3 regions of the Paenibacillus sp. S-12 genome follow, and region 3 is predicted to be linked to each of the others. Evidence: predicted binding sites of a transcription regulator. Region 3 holds the regulator's gene; each other region holds the start of a gene.

Region 1 (5,427 bases), on a different contig from region 3:
TTGGCGAATCTATCCAACTCAGTTTCCTTCCCGCTCAGCACGAACTTCATAAGCTAATACTTGTTCCGATTTCCCTTTTAATTGAAGTGCTCCAATACTTGTCACTTCAAAACGATTGCAAATTCTCAAATAGGTTTCCTTTCCAACAACAATTTGCCCCGGCAAGGCTCGTGATTCCAATCGCGAAGCGACATTGACGGTATCTCCGATGGCCGTATAGTCCAAGCGCAGTTGCTCAGAACCGACATTTCCAACTATCGCTTCCCCACTCTGAATACCGATACCAATTCCAAATCGGTCACTCAGCTCAATTTCCTGCAATAATTGAGTACGCAATTGCTCAGCACAGCGTTGAAGCTCTAATGCGGCTCGTACTGCGTGTTCAGCATGATTATCAAGATGCTGCGGCGCTCCAAAGATTGCCATGACGCCATCGCCCATAAATTTATCCAAGGTTCCATTATGCTTAAATATCGTGTTTGCACACAAATGCAAGTATTGATTCAGAAGTTGGATCGTTACTTCAGGAGCGAGCCTTTCAGACAATGGAGTAAATCCTCTTACATCAATGAACATAACCGAAATGTCAGTACGTACTCCTCCTGCCTTAACAGGTGCTTGTGATTCCAGCAGCTTCATCACAACCGCAGGTGATACATACCTGCCAAATAAATCTTCAACATGCTGTCTTGCTCTACGTTCTTCTCGGCCCCTATAGGCAACGATGAGAACAAAAGAAGCCCCCATTCCGCAAAGCTCAGTAAAGTAGGGAATGAAGACAGAGCCACTCTCGTAAATACCAATCCATACGATTGTAAATACAAAGACGATACCTATTGCTGCAGCAACACCTTGAACGCCTCGAATTCGCGATGCGCTCCAACCTACAATGCTAATTCCTAGAAGTAATGCAATCACATTCCAAAAAAACGGAGCTTCCTTATAAAAGCGACCTTCCACTAGCGATTGAACCATATTCGCGTGAATCTCCACGCCATAAAGTGTCATTGATCGACTAAGCGGCGTCATGTGCCGGTCGCTTAATGAGGCTGCATAGGGGCCTATTAAGACGACGGAGTTCTTGTAATAGGAAGGATCAACAGTACCATTCCATACATCTGCAAACGACTGACGATCATAGCCGTACAGATTGTCCGTGCTATCGCCATAAATGGAAGAGAAATAATCGAATGCGACTTGATCCCGATTCTCTGTCGGAATCACCTTCTCCCCCCGATACCAACGGCCGCTTAACCCATCCCACCGAATTTGCTTATCTTCTGGCAATAACTGATTCGCGGCTAGAACATCTATAGAAGGAATCATCTTTCCATGTTCATCCGGAATGCCTAAACTAATTTTTCGAATAACGCCGTCACCGTCTGGAATTACATTCACATGTCCGAGTTGACTATCAGCAACTCGAATGGAAGATGGAGGCCGCTCAACACCAGACGCTTCGAGAGAATGGGCATTCTCTTGTAAAGGAAGAAGTGAAACCTGCACCGGCAAGTATATTGACGGGTATGTACTCAATTGTTCAGATAAGCGTTCGTCCTCCTCTTCATGCATAGAGGGATCAAGCATCAGTAAATCGATGACGACCGCCCGGGCACCGGCATGCATCAACCTTGCACTTAATTCGGCATAATAGGAGCGAGACCATGGAAAAGAGCCGAGCTGTGCTAATGAAGGCTCGTCAATCGCTATCATCTTGATTCGATCATCGGGCTGCCGCTGTTCAATACTCTTCGTTCGCAAAGCATCACGAAATGCCTGCTCCGCCATATGAAACACGCCACCAGCTCCATGAGTGTACACATATACCATAATCATGGTCAGCAGCGATACGATCAATGCCGGGACAACGAATTTTCTCATCTCGAAATCACCTACTTCACCTTGGCAGCATGAACCATTTTATTGCTACAATCAAGAATGATATATTCTGCTATATTTAATCTATCATATTGTATGAGCGTATACGATGATATTGGTTATTTCAAGCTGAATTTTGTCGAATTTTGCGAATTGTTGCTTTGATGCAGTAATTAGTTGAGGTGAGCAGATATAATAAAATCCCCGCGGGAGGCGCGGGGATCGTGTAGGTATTTCTCTCTCTATGTGTGTAGTATGCTTCCAGTAGATTAGTTAAATGGTGCGTCCGCAATCTTAATAGAATCTGTTGGGCAGCCGTCTGCAGCATCTTGCAGATCGTCAAACAGATCGTCTGGGATAGCGGTTACCCCTTGGTTGTTGTCACCTTCAAAAATAACTTCTGCGATACCCTCATCATCGTAGTCATAAATGTCAGGTGCAGTAGCGCCACATGCTCCACAAGCGATGCATGTGTCTTTATCAACCCAAGTATATTTTGCCATTGGTCAGTTCCCTCCTGTAATCGTACAGATCTTCTTGGTTCCTCCGTTATCAATATAATACAAACAAGCTTGGAATTCAAACGATTTCCAACTTTTTTAAATGATTTGAAAATTATTAATTACTCGTCTGATCCATGCAGTGTATCAGTTTGAAGGGAAGTACCCCGAACACGGTGATTGCGAAGCAATGTAGAAGGATCATCTCCAAGCATTCCTAACGTAACAATCGCATTTTCTCCATATTTATCTCGTATCCGATCCATCGTCTCTATCAATTGCTCTCGCTTCGGCTGACGCTCGAAATCAAACAAATCCAACTGTACGGCCGCTTCTTGCTTTGCTACTAGATTTTGGCCCGTAATCCCTAGAAGCCGAATCGGCCTGCCTGACGTCCAGTGCTTCTCATAAAGCTTCCAGGCCTCATCCAACAAGCATCCAGCATCGTCTGTGGGTCCCTGGAGTGTGCTTGACCGCGTTATCGTCTTCATATCCGGAGTACGAATAGTAAGCTGTACAGTTTGTGCCATCAGTTTTTGCTTTCGTATCCGGCGCGCCACCTGATCTGCCAAGTTCAACAAAACTCTTCTTACTTCTTCCTTCGACTCCACATCCTTCGGCAAGGTCGTCGTATGGCCGATTGATTTGTTCTGTTCACGCTCTGCTTTCACTGGCGAATCGTCGATGCCATTGGCTGCCTGCTTCATCCAATGCCCCTGTATGCCGAACAATGACACGAGCCGCCCTTCATCGGTATGCGCCAGTTCTCCAATAGTGCGTATTCCCGCGCGGGACAGCTTATCAGCAGTTTTGCGACCAATCCCGAACAACTCGCCGCACGGTTTATGCCACAATTGCTTCGACATATCCCGAATTCGCAGGATGGTAATCCCATTTGGCTTTTTCATATCAGACGCCATTTTTGCAAGCAGCTTATTCGGTGCTATGCCAACTGAGCAAGGCAAGCTCAATTCCTCTCGAATCCTCGTCTGCAGTTCATTAGCAATGTCGAGCGGTGTGCCAAATATTTTGGATCCTGTAATATCCATGTAACACTCATCGATCGAAACGACCTCAACTAGCGGGGTATAGCTGCGCGCGATTTCGATAAAGGCTCTTGAATATTTGCGATATAAATAAAAATCAGGCCGAATGACAATCAAGTGGGGACACAGCCGCATCGCCTCCTTCACATGCATTCCTGTGCGAATGCCAAGCTTGCGGGCAGCATAAGAACAAGTAACAATGATACCCTTGCGCAATTCCATGCTGCCAGCCACCGCCGTTGGCTGGCCTTGATATTTTTCAGGTTCTTCTGCTGCATGTACAGAGCAATAAAAAGCATTCATGTCGAGATGCAATATGACTCGACCCTTGGTCGGATAATATTGTTGTATGTAGTTGCGCGAAGTTTCGTTCTCATTCATAATACTGCCCCCTTCCTAACAGCTTCATTGTATTCATACAGCCTAATTAACTACGCAAGACAACGATCCCTTTATTTCTATATATTACCAATATATCTCGAACAATTGTTCTATTCTCTTATAAGCTTACTGATTACTACAATCCGTTGCAAGCATGAATACCAACTTCCTTTGCTAAAAAATCAAGTATACGATTATGATTTTCGACTATACAAGCAAGAAAGCAGTGCTATAATAGGGAAATAGTTATTTCCATATTCATCCTTGCATAACTTAAGGAGGTTCCTAGAATGTCAAAATTCATCTCTATCTTTGACACAACACTTCGCGATGGCACCCAAGGCGAAGGAATTAGCTTGTCCGCGGACGATAAAATCAAAATCGCGCGCAAACTTGATGCGATTGGCGTCACATACATTGAAGGCGGCATTCCGGGAAGCAACGGCAAGGATATTGAATTTTTCAAAAGAGTAGCTGCTTATTCATGGAATGCGAAACTAACGGCATTCGGCAGTACCCGACGCAAAGATTCACTCGCCGAACAGGACGCCAACCTAAATCGCATTATTGAAGCGAACGTTCCTGCTGCAACGCTTGTAGGAAAGTCATGGGACTTCCACGTCCATACCGCCCTACAAACGACGCTAGATGAAAATTTAGCCATGATCTATGATTCTATCGCCTATCTGAAGCAAGCAGGACTTGAGGTGATGCTCGACGCAGAGCATTTCTTTGACGGCTACAAAAACAACACGGAATATGCGATTGCAGTACTGCGCAAGGCGCAAGAAGCCGGCGCTGACTGGGTCGTCATGTGCGATACCAATGGAGGCACACTGCCTAACGAAATCGGCACCATCATTCGAGATGTTCGCAACCATGTGCAAGTGAAGCTTGGCATTCATACACACAACGATTGTGAGCTCGCTGTTGCGAATACACTTGCAGCGGTAGAAGCAGGCGTCACACAAGTACAAGGCACAATCAACGGATATGGTGAAAGATGCGGCAACGCCAATCTATGCTCCATCATTCCGACACTTCAATTGAAGATGGGATACTCCTGTGTTGAAGATAGCCAGCTCCAAGCGCTAACACCGGCTGCTCGATATATAAGCGAGATCGCCAACGTAGCTATGCCTGTCAATCAGCCTTATGTAGGCAACGCAGCCTTTGCACATAAGGGAGGCATCCATGTCTCTGCGATCATGAAGGATTCTCGTACCTATGAGCATATCGTCCCTGAATTGGTTGGCAACAAACAACGAATACTTGTATCTGAATTAGCAGGCCAGAGCAACGTTCTTTCAAAGGCACAGCAATTAGGGTACGAACTTGATGCTACGAAGCCTGAAACGAGGGCAATTATGGATCGAATCAAGGAGCTTGAGCATCAGGGCTATCAATTCGAAGGCGCGGACGCTTCACTGGAGCTCTTATTGCGTCAGGCTACAGGGCAAGCCGAGGATCCTTTCACATTTGAGTCGTTTAAAATACTGGTAGAAAAATCATCACAGCAATCCGTTGTATCTGAAGCAATCGTCAAGCTGCAAGTAGATGACGAGTCCATTTATATGGCCGCTGAGGGCAACGGCCCTGTGAACGCATTAGACAGTGCGCTG
Region 2 (5,427 bases), on a different contig from region 3:
CATTGGGAAGCCTCTGCGGGCGAGGAAGGCTGCCACTTTTTGCTTGCGCAGATGCATTTCCCCCTTCGTCTGTCTCCATTTTTTGCGAGCGGCATGCAGTGCGCTTTCCCATTCCTCTTCCGGATCTATCGAATAAAGCGCAGTTTCAATATGCCGATCCTGCACTCCCTTTTGCTTCAGCTCATGCTGAATCCAGCGGCGCCCCTTCATATGACGATTCAGACGCTGATGCGCCCATTGCATTGCATATGATTTATCATCGACCAACCACTCCCGTTCCAAACGATCGAGCACCTCATGCACGATGCCGTCTTCATAGCCCTTCTGGGCTAGGTTACGTGCGAGTTCGATGCGTGTACGTGGTTTGCGCTGCAAATACTTAATCGCTTGCACGTAGGCCTTATTCCCTTCGTCTGCACGCAATATCTCCGTAAGGGAGTCGAGTGACAGTTCTGATCCTTTTAATAGTCGGAACTTGATCATCACATCTTCATGCACTTCAAGCGGAGCTGCCCCATCGAAATGAATCGTATAGCGACCAGCCTGTCTCTCCACGCGCTCTACGCGTGTGATTGTTACGATACGTTCACTATCCTTCAAACGGCTCTCCTCCATACAAATACATAGAAGCACCTTCGCCTAACGCGAAGGTGCTTTGAGCAGACAACGAATTATTCGTCGTCACCTAATTCCAATTCTAATGTATCATCATCATCTTCACTAACACCCTTAGCAGGGATTGTTGTCGTTAGATTGCTTGCTTCACGAATTTGATTTTCAATGGATAACGCAATTTCCGAATGTTCCTTCAAGAATTGCTTCGCATTCTCGCGACCTTGGCCCAATCGCTCACCCTCGAAGGAATACCAAGCACCGCTCTTCTGCACGATATCCATCTCTGTGCCAATATCGACGATGCTTCCCTCGCGTGAGATACCTTCACCATACATGATGTCGATGTCTGCCTGCTTGAACGGAGGAGCAACCTTATTCTTAACAACCTTGATGCGTGTACGGTTACCAATCATATCTGTACCTTGCTTAATTGTCTCAACACGGCGTACCTCAAGACGAACACTGGAATAGAACTTCAATGCACGGCCGCCTGGCGTTGTTTCCGGGTTACCGAACATCACGCCAACCTTCTCACGAAGCTGGTTGATGAAGATCGCGATCGTCTTCGATTTGCTGATTGCACCAGACAATTTACGCAATGCCTGCGACATCAAGCGAGCCTGAAGACCAACATGGGAGTCTCCCATTTCGCCTTCAATCTCTGCCTTCGGAACAAGTGCTGCAACAGAGTCAATAACGATAATGTCGACAGCACCGCTTCGTACCAATGCTTCCGCAATTTCAAGCGCTTGCTCCCCTGTATCTGGCTGGGACAACAGAAGTTCGTCAATATTGACGCCCAGCTTGCTTGCATATAGCGGATCCAACGCGTGTTCCGCATCAATAAATGCAGCTTGTCCACCAGTCTTCTGTACTTCAGCGATCGCATGAAGCGCAACCGTTGTCTTACCGGAAGATTCTGGTCCATAAACCTCGATAATACGACCTCTCGGCAAACCGCCGATTCCTAAAGCTATATCTAATGCAAGAGATCCGCTTGGTACAATCTCGACTTGCATGTGATTGGATTCGCCAAGTTTCATGATCGAACCTTTACCGAATTGTTTCTCAATTTGACGCAAAGCCATTTCTAACGCAGCGCGACGATCTGACACAAACTCACTTCCTTCACTGATTCGTTTGATATATACATCATAACGTGTTTCATTCGGTTTGCCAAGCATTTTTTCGAACATACATTCGTTTTTTTGACGAACACACCCACTTCAATATCCATTTTTACCATATATTTGATATATCAATTTGCCGGATGCAGCCAACAAAAAAACCGCAACAAAGCGCACATACACTTTGTTACGGTTCTTCCGCATCTATAATCGATTGTAGCTTCCGCTCTTTATTTTGTCAACAATTTCTAAATTACATCGCATTATGCACGGATCGTTCCTGCAGCCGTCTCCATAACCGATACATAATGGCATATACCGTACGGCGGCGTATCCCTTCCCGATCTCCATTCAAACGCAACTCTTCAACAACAACTTCCTTCCCCTTCTCGGCAATTGCTATATAAACCAAGCCGACAGGCTTACGCTCCGAATGGTCAGGCCCTGCAACTCCTGTTATGGCTACTGTGAAATCAGTATCAGCAATGTCCTGCATCCCTTCAACCATAGCCTTGGCAGTTTGCTCACTTACTGCTCCAGGTGCATGCTCTCCCTCAAGCAGCTCATGAGGCACGCCAAGAATTCGTTCCTTCATTTCGTTCGAGTAGGTCACCGCACCGCCAGCGAACACATGCGAGCTTCCAGGGATCGCCGTAATCGTATCAGCGAACATCCCTCCTGTACAGCTTTCGGCAGCGGATAAGGTTAACCCATATTGCGTCAACTGCTTCACAAGCACTTCTGGGAGCGGCAAATCCTCAGTTGCATAGAGATGCAAGCCCAGTCGGGTGCGAATTTCACGTTCCACCTGATCGAGCTTCAACTCGGCTTCTGTCCGATCTGTCCCTTTTACAGCCAATCGAACAAGTACCTCCCCTTCCTTTGCATAGGTGGCAATCGTTGTATCTGTTTGCTGCTCGATCAGATCGAGAAGAGCATTTTCGAGACCTGATTCTCCGATGCCCGCAAATTTCAGCATTCGCGTATACAAGGAGGATTGATCAATGACTTGCCGACGCTGCAGCCACGGAATCGCCTCATTGTCGAGCATTGGCTTCATTTCACGTGGAGGTCCTGGAAGCAGTACATACGTTGTTCCATTATGTTGGAGGACATTCCCAACGGCGAGGCCTGTCGAGTTCTGCAGTACATCAGCCCCATCAATGACATGCGCTTGACGCTTATTGCTTTCAACCATATGGATGCCGCGCCCTGCAAACATCTCTGTCATCTTGGCCATTGCCGGTTCATCGTATGTCATCTTACGACCTAACATTTCCGCAAGTACATCCTTCGTCAAATCATCCATCGTTGGTCCTAGACCGCCGGTAAAAATGAGCAGGTCAGAACGATCCCGAGCTGTTTCAATAGTCTGTTGAATTCGCTTGGCGTTATCTCCGACAACCGTATGATAAAAAACATCCACACCAACCAAAGCCAATTGCTGTGAAATATATTGAGCATTCGTATTTACAATTTGTCCGAGCAGCAGCTCAGTGCCAACTGCAATGATTTCTGCTTTCATGTCAACCACCATCCCCATAAGTCTGTACATAAGAATAGGTGCCTCTTCCACCCCGGAAACAGCCGGAAATACGGAAAAAGCACCTATTTACCTAACAGCTTCCGCTCATCTATCACGAAAGATGCAGCACATTTTTATTTTTGACAAAATAGTCAATTCCCGAGTAGACCGTGATCAACGCGGCAACCCACGTCGCCAATATATCAAATCGGAAATGAAGAAACGCAAACGGAAAGTTGTTAAGCAGCATTGCCGCAATCGCCGTTATTTGTGTTGCCGTCTTCCATTTTCCCCACTTGCTGGCAGCAACAACCGTTCCTTCGAGCAAAGCAACTTGACGAAGGCCTGTAACCGCGAACTCACGGCTGATAATGACAACCGCGATCCACGCATCACACTTTTGCATCTCAACAAGAGAGATGAGTACCGCCGCTACGAGCAGCTTGTCCGCAAGAGGATCAAGCAGCTTTCCTAAATTTGTAACCATTTTGCGTTTACGGGCGATATAACCATCCAATCCATCAGTACTTGCAGCAATAATGAAGATCAAGGCCGCAATAATCTGGTTGTAAGTAATCGAAAACCCCTCTAGTTCAATCGCAGGCAAATAATCAAAGTTCACCAATAGGAAGAACATCATTATTGGCACAAGAAAAATACGGACCAACGTTATCTTGTTCGCCAGATTCACGCGAGACCCTCCCCGGCTAAGTCAAATTCAAGCGCATGAGTAATCCTTACCTTGGCAATTTCCCCAATACTCAATGGCTGGCCGGAAATAAATACTTCCCCGTCAATTTCAGGGGCGTCGAATTGCGAGCGGCCGATGAATACATCATTGCGGCCATCGTAACGCTCAACAAGGACTTCCAATATATCACCAATACGCTTCTCACTTACTTCTTTAGATACTTGACGTTGAATCTCCATAAGCGTATTCGCACGCCATTCTTTCACCTCATCAGGGACATGGTCAGGCAAGCGAGTTGCCGGCGTGTCCTCTTCGGAAGAATAGGTGAATACACCTAATCGATCGAACTTCATTTCCCTAATAAAGTCGCATAGTCTGTCAAAGTCTTCGTCCGTTTCTCCGGGGAACCCTACAATAATAGACGTACGCAGCGCTACACCCGGGATTCGTTCACGGATTTTGTTCACGAGCTCTCTGGAATCACGCTGGCGGCCCGGACGTCTCATACGCTTCAAAATGCTATCTTCGCTATGCTGCAATGGCATATCGATATACTTGCAAATCTTCGGATTGCTTGCAATCGTATCCATAAGCTCCTCGGTGAAGAAACCAGGATATGCGTAGTGCAGGCGAACCCATTCCACACCTGGAATTTCGCTTACTTTATTCATCAACTCCGGCAGCTTGAAGCCATCGTACAAGTCTACACCGTAATTCGTGGAATCCTGGGCAATTAAGCTAATCTCCTTAACCCCTTGTTCTGCCAGCTGGGCTACCTCCGCAAGAATTGACTCCATTGTACGGCTGCGGAACTTGCCTCTCATAATTGGAATACTGCAGAAGGTACAATTGTTGTCACAGCCCTCGGCAATCTTGACATACGCCGTATAGCGCGGAGTCGCCACTTTACGCGGAAGGATGCGATCATAATCGAACACAGGATTGCCTACCCGGATAGGCTTGCTTCCCTGCAGTGCTTCATCAACAATATCATTGATTTTATCAAAGTCGCCTGTACCAACGATACCATCAATCTCCGGCATTTCATCGAGAAGCTGCTCTTTGTATCGCTGTGTTAAACAGCCCGAAACGATGAGCGCCTTCAGCTCTGCGGTTTCCTTCAGATCTGCCAATCTTAAAATCGTATTGACCGATTCTTCCTTAGCAGCATCAATGAATCCACATGTGTTGACGATGATAACCGTTGCGTCTTCTTCATTTTCCACCAACTCATATCCACGCTCATAAATTAAGCCGGACATAATCTCGGAATCAACCAAGTTTTTGTCGCAGCCCAACGTTACGATTTTAATCTTTTCTGTCATTTTACATCCCCCATAAGGCAGACTCCTATTTGGAGTATTTTCATATCCGTATATCTATGTATCTCATCAAGTATAATACAGTCATGACTTTGGAGTCAAAAAAACAAAAAAGGCCCATCATCCTTCTACCTTACAGCTGTGATG
Region 3 (5,427 bases):
TTTCTAATCAACCTTATGATCTTTTCATTGCAAATGCATCAGATGTTGATTGGTATAAGTGGACAAATAATAGTGGCAAAGATCGCTGGATCCTCTTGGATTTAAGATCAAATGGTGGACAAACTTCGCTTGATTTAGCTGCTCAAATAAAGTACACCGAAACGAGAGAATCCACATTGCTGTATGCAGAACCAACAAAACCAGGTTCTGAGTTTCCTGCAATCATAAGGAATTTATATGTTCCTCAAGGTGCAACTTTATATGTCAGAGCAAGTGCTAACAAGTTTGTTACTCAGGAACAATATAGATTAAACTTCATTATGTACGATGTTTAGAATTCGAAAATTTTATGTCGGGGGAACGGGATATTATGAAGCATAAAAGATTTGTAACATCAATTCTTGCATTTGTATTTATGTTGGTATTTGCAACAAGCGTATTTGCAGCTAAGGGCATAGGGGATACTCAAGAATCTGCAATCACTATCTTCCCCAAGAACGCTGTAAATTTATACATCGAGGGTAACACTGACAAGGACTGGTTTATATGGACTAATAACACGGGTAAAATGCAGAGATTTGTTGCATGGATTCAGCCAAAGGATGATTGGAATAATTTTAGATTAGCTTTAAAAATTCAGTATATCGATAATACAAGCACGGGATTAATGTATGCAAATTATAACATTGGACCACATCAATTTATTGAAAACATATACATTCCTAATGGAGCAAAGTTATATTTACTTGTAGAGAAAGTAAATCATTCACTGACTCAATATTCGCTTAATTTCGATGTAAATGATATATAACATGAATTAAGCCGCTGATAATCAGCGGCTTTTGTTTCTAGCATATCATTGTGATGCGACTCTAAGATATGAGTTTGTTGGAATTATGTTTTATTGGAAAATAGAACATTTCTCTTATATTGAACATTTTGCAATTGATTCTAACATGCGTGGGAATGATCTAGGATCTCGCTGCTTATAAGAATTTTTGGAAGAACAAAGCCTTTTGATTTTGAAAATTGATCCAACGATAGATTCAATTTCAATCCGATATAAAAACTTTTACATGATACTAGGTTTTCTACAATAGAACAGTAGTTGACACGTTATAATATGCATCAAAGAATGTACTTCCAAATGCATTGTTACCAGAAAGTAAAGAACAAGCTGTTCTCATTCTGATTTTACGACTTCATGTCGCGGATATAACTATTTTTCTTGAAATGTCCTCCTTTTACATGCTTCAGATGGGCAACGATCATGAAAGACACGATGACTAGCAAGAACCAGGAGCTGAATTTCCCCCACTTCACAAGATTCCAACCGTTAACTTGATGAGGATAATACCATGCACCCAAAAATGTCCCGATGTTTTCTGCAACCCATATAAAAAATCCGATTAGAGCAAACGACAGCACAAGTGGCATACGACGTGTCACGCCCAATACCGTATACTCGACGTACGTTCTAAAAAAGATGACGAATAGCAAGAGCATTAATACCCAACGTAAATCATAAATAAAGTGATGGGTCATGAAATTAAAATATATGGCCAACCCTAGCGGTATCGTATACCAAGGTGTGGGATATCGATATACCTTGACCTGTAGTCGTCGCCATGCTTGACATAAGTAACTCGCCACACTCCCGTACATAAATCCGCTGTATAAAGGTACACCGAATATTTTTGTCCAGCCTTCTTGAGGGTAAGCCCAAGAACCCATATGGACTTTGTATATTTCGAGCATAAGTCCAATCAAATGGAAGACGCAAATTACCTTTAATTCGTCGAACGTTTCGATCCCAAGTCGAATCATAATAATCTGTGCAATTAAGCAAACAAACAACAAGAAATCATAGCGATGCATGAAAGGGATGTCAACGGTTTTGGTAAGTGCCAGCATTGCAAAAATAAAAGCGGGGAATAAGCAAGACAGCGCTTGCTGCCAGCCAAAATAAATGAATGATCTAAGTTTAAAAAATTTTCCCATTCGATTCTCCTACATTGATTATCGTATTAATCGGTTGATGAACAAGCACCATGTAATTCGTTAGGTACAATCATAATTAGGAATATACTATTAGTCAATAAATAATTATTGAAAAACAATAAAATAATAATATGCCGACTCAAATGAAATAATGATTTCTATAGATATTGTAACGAAGGGAAGAAGGCGAAAAGTAAGTTAATCTTCAATCCGGTATAACGATTGTACTGAGCTTATTTTTGAAAATATTGTCTTGAGGGGGATGGTGGAGATGGAAGCAAAATAAAATGCCTCGTTTAACCAGCTAATGAAGTGGAAACGAGGCATTTCTGTTTGTATTAATGAAAATCACGGAACAAACCAATAACTTTGCCTAGAATAGTTACGTGTTGTAAGCGAATCGGCTCATAAGTTGGATTTTCAGGCTGCAAGCGGATATGATCCTTTTCTCGATAGAATGTCTTAACCGTCGCTTCATCATCTTCGGTCATCGCAACGACGATATCTCCGTTGTTCGCTGTCTGCTGTTGACGTACGATGACATAGTCGCCATTATGTATACCGGCCTCAATCATACTATTCCCCATGACCGATAGCATGAATACATTTTCATCGTCTCCAACCATGTGCAAAGGCAGTGGGAAGTAATCTTCGATGTTCTCTGTTGCGGTAATCGGTTCACCCGCAGTTACTTTACCAACTACCGGCACACGTGCAAAGGAGCGAGAAAAGTCTGCCGTGCGGTCGGACTGATCGCTAAGCAATTCAATTGCCCGAGGCTTCGTAGGGTCGCGACGAATAAAGCCCTTCTTCTCGAGACGATCAAGATGACCATGTACGGTAGAGCTGGATGCTAGACCAACGGCTTCTCCTATTTCACGAACAGAAGGTGGGTAGCCCTTAGCTCGGACTTCATCACGTATAAAATCAAGGATAGCTTGTTGACGACTTGATATTTTAGACAAGGGTATCAACTCCAATGAATACTCTTTTGACAAAATTATACCACAGAACCTCCGTTCGTACAAACATAAGTTCTAAAGATTTTGAATAAAAAATAGAATATAGGCGTAATCGGATAAGAAGGAAATAAAGTATCTTTAATCATTTTTGATCATGCTGTTTTCAATGAAATGCATACAATCCCAAAAGAGTAACGAACAATAAAAGGGGAACGAGCGTTCTAAATATATGTTGACTCAAACGTGTGTTCGTGTTAAATTTGAAGTATTAAATAATAGAACAAGTGTTTGGGAGTGATCATTTATGATGTATACAACGTATCGTTCCATTTATAAGGTGTCGACAACAGCTTCGCAATCTGAGCAAAAGAAGCGTTTGTTTCCTTTGCGTGTGCGTTTTATGATCAGTTTAATCGTATTGTTGTTCATTACTTGTGGAAGCATTGTACAAGCACTTGGAAATGATGATGACCGTGAGGATGTTGTGAGTGGAACTGTTGTTGAACGAGTTCTTGTTCAGCCTGGAGATACGTTGTGGGAGATTGCATCAACATATAAGCCTGAGCATACGGATATTCGTGAATTTATATATGAAATTACACAAATGAATCAGTTAACAGGTGAATTTTTGCAGGCAGGAGAAGTATTGTTGGTACCGATTCCTTGATAACAAAACAATTTTCGGAAAATTGGCTCAGATGAAACAAATATCTATACATATAAACAGTTTACGAAGGGGCTCATGGAGCCTCTTTTTTATCTATATAATGGCTTTGGAGAAGCTTGCTTGACAAGCTGGTACCTCCATGTCAAAGTAGAACATATGCTTACACACATGGAGGTACATGATGAATATTGACAAGCTTATTGCACGAATTAATGAACTGGCCCGCAAACATAAGACAGTAGGGCTGAGCGAAGCGGAAATGGAAGAGCGCGCAAAGCTACGTGAGGAATATTTGGTACTTTTCCGTAAGCAGGTGCGTAATCAATTAGACAATATTCGCTATGTAGAGGACGAAGAAGGAACAGATAATTCCGGTACGAACGGTCTCGTTCATTAATGACTCTTCATTAATAACGATGGATTATCATTACTCGTTTACAATACAGGGGGTAGCGAATTCATGTCTCGCAGTTGGGAACGCAAAGTCCGCCAAAATAGTGCAAAATTGAACAAGCAGCGAATGAAGCAAGGCAAGCCGTCGCTGTCTGCAGGCAAGCCTGCGTATGAAGAATTTAAAGGACGCAGCTTCATCATGCCGCTCGCATTGATTGCTTTCGCCATTATGTATGCACTACTAGGCGGGATTATCACGAACAATCAATATCCAACTCTTTATTGGGTTACGATCGTATGTTATGTCGGATTGGGAATGATTTTATTCTTAAGAAGACCGTTTCTGCGTGTCGGAGCTGACGAGGTATCAACGATTCGTTGGAATCGTCTTCGTACCTTGTCTTCCAAAGATATGAAGAAGATTGCAATTCAGCCTGGATATGTGGTGATTGAACATACGGGGAAAGGTGCGAATTGGATATTCTCTCGAATGCTGAACAGATACGATACCAATGCAATGGGCGAACGACTGCGCGTCTTTGCTAATCAGCATAAGATTGAGTTCGAAGACACTTCGAAGAAAGAAGCGTCGAAATAAGTTTGCACATGTATATAATGAGAAGCTAATCTAGTCGCTGTGATGGGAGAGAGAAACATGTCTATACGTGCTGTGCTGTTCGATTTGGATGACACTCTATTATGGGATGAACGCTCTGTTGAAGAAGCCTTTGCTGCTGCTTGTGAATATGCATATGAGCGAACAGGTATTGAACCAGAGGAATTGGAGTCTTGTGTTCGTCAAGCTGCCCGCGAATTATACGCTTCTTACGAGACGTATCCTTTCACGCAGAATATCGGGATTAATCCATTTGAAGCCCTATGGGGAAAGTTTGCAGAAGGGGATCATCCTGAATTTCGATTATTAGAGCAGCTTGCACCTGCGTATCGTCGAGCAGCATGGACACAGGGACTTCAGGCAGCCGGTCGAGTTGATGAAGAACTAGGTGCAGAGTTGGCAGAACGATTTATGAGTGAACGTCGGGCCCGTTCTTATGTATATGATGAGACTTACGAGGTGCTCCGCCAATTAATAGCACAGTATCCGTTGTTGTTGCTCACGAACGGCTCACCTGACCTGCAGCAGGAAAAGTTGAATGGTGAGCGGGAACTCTTATCTTATTTCGATCATATCGTAATCTCTGGGCATCATCCGAAAGGGAAACCGGATCCAGAATTGTTCAAGCATGCGATGTCCTTGCTCGGTATAGGACCGCATGAAGGAATTATGATAGGAGACAAATTAACGACTGATATTCAAGGTGCTCAAAATGTTGGTATGCATCATGCCTGGTTGAATCGTAAAGGTCTTGAATTGTCAGGCGATGTTCATCCAGAATATACGAT

The links. The regulator LexA, encoded in region 3, represses DNA repair genes until DNA is damaged. The targets are predictions, from matches to a motif close to CGAACATATGTTCG.
Region 1: the regulator LexA is predicted to act here: its motif matches at 3,904-3,917, upstream of NO352_RS14820 (DNA polymerase IV).
Region 2: the regulator LexA is predicted to act here: its motif matches at 1,805-1,818, upstream of recA (recombinase RecA).

Annotation. Positions count from the first base shown of each region.
Region 1 is NZ_JASIUF010000015.1:71,494-76,920, forward strand. It holds gene NO352_RS14810 (CHASE2 domain-containing protein) at 19-1,881, opposite strand; gene NO352_RS14815 (ferredoxin) at 2,148-2,381, opposite strand; gene NO352_RS14820 (DNA polymerase IV) at 2,501-3,805, opposite strand; gene cimA (citramalate synthase) at 4,096-5,427, shown strand, end outside.
Region 2 is NZ_JASIUF010000005.1:638,888-644,314, reverse strand. It holds gene NO352_RS05815 (regulatory protein RecX) at 1-600, opposite strand, end outside; gene recA (recombinase RecA) at 672-1,730, opposite strand; gene NO352_RS05805 (competence/damage-inducible protein A) at 1,996-3,267, opposite strand; gene pgsA (CDP-diacylglycerol--glycerol-3-phosphate 3-phosphatidyltransferase) at 3,380-3,958, opposite strand; gene rimO (30S ribosomal protein S12 methylthiotransferase RimO) at 3,955-5,283, opposite strand.
Region 3 is NZ_JASIUF010000012.1:190,097-195,523, reverse strand. It holds gene NO352_RS11960 (hypothetical protein) at 1-335, shown strand, start outside; gene NO352_RS11955 (hypothetical protein) at 371-811, shown strand; gene NO352_RS11950 (DUF817 domain-containing protein) at 1,195-2,001, opposite strand; gene lexA (transcriptional repressor LexA) at 2,340-2,966, opposite strand; gene NO352_RS11940 (LysM peptidoglycan-binding domain-containing protein) at 3,268-3,630, shown strand; gene NO352_RS11935 (DUF896 domain-containing protein) at 3,812-4,027, shown strand; gene NO352_RS11930 (methyltransferase) at 4,091-4,621, shown strand; gene NO352_RS11925 (HAD family hydrolase) at 4,679-5,427, shown strand, end outside.